Regions from separate parts of the Lysinibacillus sp. FSL W8-0992 genome, predicted to be linked through region 2. Evidence: a T-box and tRNA genes for the amino acid it is inferred to sense, from the RefSeq annotation. Region 2 holds a T-box; the other holds one or more tRNA genes.

Region 1 (2,471 bases), 1.7 Mb from region 2:
GATAACAGGCTTATCTCCCCCAAGAGTCCACATCGACGGGGAGGTTTGGCACCTCGATGTCGGCTCATCGCATCCTGGGGCTGTAGTCGGTCCCAAGGGTTGGGCTGTTCGCCCATTAAAGCGGTACGCGAGCTGGGTTCAGAACGTCGTGAGACAGTTCGGTCCCTATCCGTCGTGGGCGTAGGAAATTTGAGAGGAGCTGTCCTTAGTACGAGAGGACCGGGATGGACACACCGCTGGTGTACCAGTTGTCTTGCCAAAGGCATCGCTGGGTAGCTATGTGTGGACGGGATAAGTGCTGAAAGCATCTAAGCATGAAGCCCCCCTCAAGATGAGATTTCCCATTACGCAAGTAAGTAAGATCCCTCAAAGACGATGAGGTAGATAGGTTCGAGGTGGAAGTGTGGTGACACATGGAGCTGACGAATACTAATCGATCGAGGACTTAACCAAAAAAGTTTGAAACATTCAATGAAACGTTTATCCAGTTTTGAAAGAACAAGAAAGCTTTGAAAAAAGCTTGCATTTATAACATTTTATGTTATAATGAATCTTGTCTTTTAAATAGTCTAGTGATGATGGCAAAGAGGTCACACCCGTTCCCATACCGAACACGGAAGTTAAGCTCTTTAGCGCCGATGGTAGTTGGGGGCTTCCCCCTGTGAGAGTAGGACGTCGCTAGGCATAATACCCAGGAGGATTAGCTCAGCTGGGAGAGCATCTGCCTTACAAGCAGAGGGTCGGCGGTTCGAGCCCGTCATCCTCCACCATATGCCGGTTTAGCTCAGCAGGTAGAGCAACTGACTTGTAATCAGTAGGTCGTGGGTTCGATTCCTATAGCCGGCACCATTTTTTTGAGCCATTAGCTCAGTTGGTAGAGCATCTGACTTTTAATCAGAGGGTCGAAGGTTCGAGTCCTTCATGGCTCACCATTTAAATTGCCAACAATAATATGCGGGTGTGGCGGAATTGGCAGACGCACTAGACTTAGGATCTAGCGCCGCGAGGCGTGGGGGTTCGACTCCCTTCACCCGCACCATTTATTTTAATTTCATAATTGCCAGGATAAATAATCTTATGCACATGCGGAAGTAGTTCAGTGGTAGAACACCACCTTGCCAAGGTGGGGGTCGCGAGTTCGAACCTCGTCTTCCGCTCCAAATGTGCCGGGGTGGCGGAACTGGCAGACGCACAGGACTTAAAATCCTGCGGTAGGTGACTACCGTGCCGGTTCGATTCCGGCCCTCGGCACCATTTTTTAAATATTAAGCGCCCGTAGCTCAATTGGATAGAGCGTCTGACTACGGATCAGAAGGTTGTGGGTTCGACTCCTGCCGGGCGCGCCAATAAATGAACGGGAAGTAGCTCAGCTTGGTAGAGCACTTGGTTTGGGACCAAGGGGTCGCAGGTTCGAATCCTGTCTTCCCGACCATTTCCTAAATACATGAATTTATGGGGCCTTAGCTCAGCTGGGAGAGCGCCTGCCTTGCACGCAGGAGGTCAGCGGTTCGATCCCGCTAGGCTCCACCAATTACAATAAATGAACCTTGAAAACTGAACAAGCAAAACGTAATCAATATAGTTTTTAGTAGCTAACTTCGTTAGTGAACGAAACAAAATTTTGGACATCAAAATTGATGCCAGCAAAACAATTTGAGCTAATCAAATTTCTTTTATGGAGAGTTTGATCCTGGCTCAGGACGAACGCTGGCGGCGTGCCTAATACATGCAAGTCGAGCGAACAGATAAGGAGCTTGCTCCTTTGACGTTAGCGGCGGACGGGTGAGTAACACGTGGGCAACCTACCCTATAGTTTGGGATAACTCCGGGAAACCGGGGCTAATACCGAATAACTTGTTGTCTCTCATGAGACAATTCTAAAAGACGGTTTCGGCTGTCGCTATAGGATGGGCCCGCGGCGCATTAGCTAGTTGGTGAGGTAACGGCTCACCAAGGCGACGATGCGTAGCCGACCTGAGAGGGTGATCGGCCACACTGGGACTGAGACACGGCCCAGACTCCTACGGGAGGCAGCAGTAGGGAATCTTCCACAATGGGCGAAAGCCTGATGGAGCAACGCCGCGTGAGTGAAGAAGGATTTCGGTTCGTAAAACTCTGTTGTAAGGGAAGAACAAGTACAGTAGTAACTGGCTGTACCTTGACGGTACCTTATTAGAAAGCCACGGCTAACTACGTGCCAGCAGCCGCGGTAATACGTAGGTGGCAAGCGTTGTCCGGAATTATTGGGCGTAAAGCGCGCGCAGGTGGTTTCTTAAGTCTGATGTGAAAGCCCACGGCTCAACCGTGGAGGGTCATTGGAAACTGGGAGACTTGAGTGCAGAAGAGGATAGTGGAATTCCAAGTGTAGCGGTGAAATGCGTAGAGATTTGGAGGAACACCAGTGGCGAAGGCGACTATCTGGTCTGTAACTGACACTGAGGCGCGAAAGCGTGGGGAGCAAACAGGATTAG
Region 2 (2,471 bases):
CATGACCTGCTGCTTTTTGAGCTTCCACAACCTCGTTAAAGATCGTAAGACCGCCATCTAATGTTTCATGGAAACGAATTTCCTCGTTTTTAATAACACGTTGGATAAATTCGCATTTCTCCGTAACTTCTGGGTAGAAATCAACCATAATTTCGCCAACTGTAGGTACTAATTCAAACATGAATGGTTTTTCAATACCAATTTGCTTAGCGTAACGCACTGCACGACGTAGTAAACGACGTAATACGTACCCACGGCCTTCATTTGAAGGAAGTGCACCGTCACCGATAGCAAATGCTACAGTACGGATATGGTCTGCAATCACCTTGAAAGGCGTATTAATGTCTTCTTCTGAGCCGAAGATTTCGCTTAACGCAACTTCACCTGGACGTTTGTATTTTCGATTTGCAAACTGTTCAATTTTTTCAATGATTGGCATGAATAAATCCGTATCAAAGTTCGTCGGTACATTTTGCACAACCGAAACAATACGTTCTAGACCCATCCCTGTATCAATATTTTGCTTTGGTAATGGTGTATAAGTACCGTCTGGATTGTGGTTAAATTGAGAGAACACTAAGTTCCAAACTTCTAAATAACGCTCGTTTTCACCACCAGGATACATTTCTGGATCGTTTTGATCTGAACCATATTCTTCTCCTCGGTCGTAGAAAATTTCTGAGTTTGGACCAGATGGACCTTCACCGATATCCCAGAAGTTTCCTTCTAAACGAATTAAGCGATCTTCAGGAATGCCAATTTCGTTATGCCAAACATCATATGCTTCTTGGTCTTCTGGATGTATTGTAATCGATAAAAGTTCAGGGTCAAAGCCCATCCACTTTTTGTCCGTTAAAAATTCCCATGCATAATGAATTGCCTCTTTTTTGAAGTAATCACCAATAGAAAAGTTCCCTAGCATTTCAAAGAATGTATGGTGACGTGCAGTCTTCCCTACATTTTCAATATCGTTCGTACGAATTGATTTTTGTGCATTTGTAATACGTGGATTGTCAGGAATAATACGACCGTCAAAATAAGGTTTTAATGTTGCAACACCTGAATTAATCCAAAGTAATGAAGGGTCATTAATTGGCACAAGTGGTGCTGATGGTTCATGATGATGTCCTTTTTCTTTAAAGAATTCTAAATACAAACGGCGAATTTCTGCTGCTTTCATATGAAAAGTTCCTCCTCAAATTGTGTAAAATTACGATATGAATCCGCTTGTACGCATAAAAAAGCCCTCATCCCAAAAAGGGACGAGGACTTTGTGTATTGTCTCGCGGTACCACCCTAGTTGTAAGCATAATATACATACTTACCTCTTTAGCACTTGTAACGTAAGTGAACGGCAGGGATTAGCTGCACTCTGGAGTAGCTTTCGGCACTTGTTAACGTGAGGATTTTTTCAGCCTAGAAATCCCTTTCTTCACACGCACAAATACGTACTTTTTCCATCATCGTTTTTTCTATTTTCTAACGCACATTATAAAAAAATTATGTTCTTCTGTCAATCATTGCATTTCTATTCTATACAAAATTATCGAATTCTTCAAACATAAGTCGTTTCTTGAAAGTTATTTTTTTAAGAAATTTTCTACTCTTTGCATAAATGGCTCACGATTATAAGTTTGGTAGAGCAAGCTCGATAAGCGAACAGGATCTCCAAAGAAATATCGCTCATAAAGTGTTTGCCTTGTGCCAAAAGTACTCATCGTTAAATCCCACGCTAGGCGGAATTTTTTCACACGGTCCTCTCCACCATCTCTAAATGACTGTAAATAATGCTCTAAGTCCCCATTATCTGCGGCAAATGCTTTTTCACTAGGAATAGACATTAATCCACTTGCACCAAGTAATTGGATTATTTCCGTAAAGGTTGGATAGACTTTTGGGAAAACTTGAATGGCAACTTGCAATGTTGGTAAATCTGGTCTTATAAAGCCAAAAACATCCCTTTTTGCTTCTATTTCAGACTTAAGTAATAAAGCCTTCATTGTTTCTAGCGTTACAATAATTTCAACTACTTTTTGTTGCACATGCTGATAACTACCGATATTAATCGTATCAACAATGGATTGTACTACGCCTAAAACAAATTCAGTTTTAGCAATTTGGCGAGACAATACTTGATGTAAAGAATATGCTTGGAAGCCACTCACATTCATGAAACTATTCGCAACTTCTGTATTTTCATAATAAAATACGCGATCCCACGGTACTACGACATCGTCAAATACAACAATCGCATCCATTTCCTCAAATCGAGCGCTTAGTGGATAATCGAACGTGGATTCACCGCCAACAAAAGACTGTCTACATAAAAATTTCAATCCTTTAGTATTACTAGGTATGGAGAAACCAAATCCTTTTTCCTTATCAATACCATTCGTTGATAAAACAAGGAGCTCATCAGTAATGCCACCCTGTGTTGCAAGCAATCTTGCCCCTTTAATGACCAAACCTTC

The links. The T-box of region 2 lies ahead of alaS (alanine--tRNA ligase). A T-box ahead of a tRNA ligase gene usually reads a tRNA of that ligase, here a tRNA-Ala.
Region 1: it has a tRNA-Ala gene. The T-box ahead of alaS (alanine--tRNA ligase) is inferred to sense a tRNA for this amino acid. The anticodon was not compared.

What each region holds. Positions count from the first base shown of each region.
Region 1 covers NZ_JBBOZQ010000001.1:624,561-627,031, reverse strand. The annotation lists rRNA gene NSQ74_RS02940 (23S ribosomal RNA) at 1-453, shown strand, start outside; rRNA gene rrf (5S ribosomal RNA) at 569-684, shown strand; tRNA gene NSQ74_RS02930 (tRNA-Val) at 695-770, shown strand; tRNA gene NSQ74_RS02925 (tRNA-Thr) at 774-849, shown strand; tRNA gene NSQ74_RS02920 (tRNA-Lys) at 857-932, shown strand; tRNA gene NSQ74_RS02915 (tRNA-Leu) at 955-1,039, shown strand; tRNA gene NSQ74_RS02910 (tRNA-Gly) at 1,086-1,160, shown strand; tRNA gene NSQ74_RS02905 (tRNA-Leu) at 1,166-1,254, shown strand; tRNA gene NSQ74_RS02900 (tRNA-Arg) at 1,270-1,346, shown strand; tRNA gene NSQ74_RS02895 (tRNA-Pro) at 1,356-1,432, shown strand; tRNA gene NSQ74_RS02890 (tRNA-Ala) at 1,455-1,530, shown strand; rRNA gene NSQ74_RS02885 (16S ribosomal RNA) at 1,673-2,471, shown strand, end outside.
Region 2 covers NZ_JBBOZQ010000001.1:2,352,819-2,355,289, reverse strand. The annotation lists gene alaS (alanine--tRNA ligase) at 1-1,180, opposite strand, end outside; T-box leader at 1,256-1,473, opposite strand; gene hpaB (4-hydroxyphenylacetate 3-monooxygenase, oxygenase component) at 1,581-2,471, opposite strand, start outside.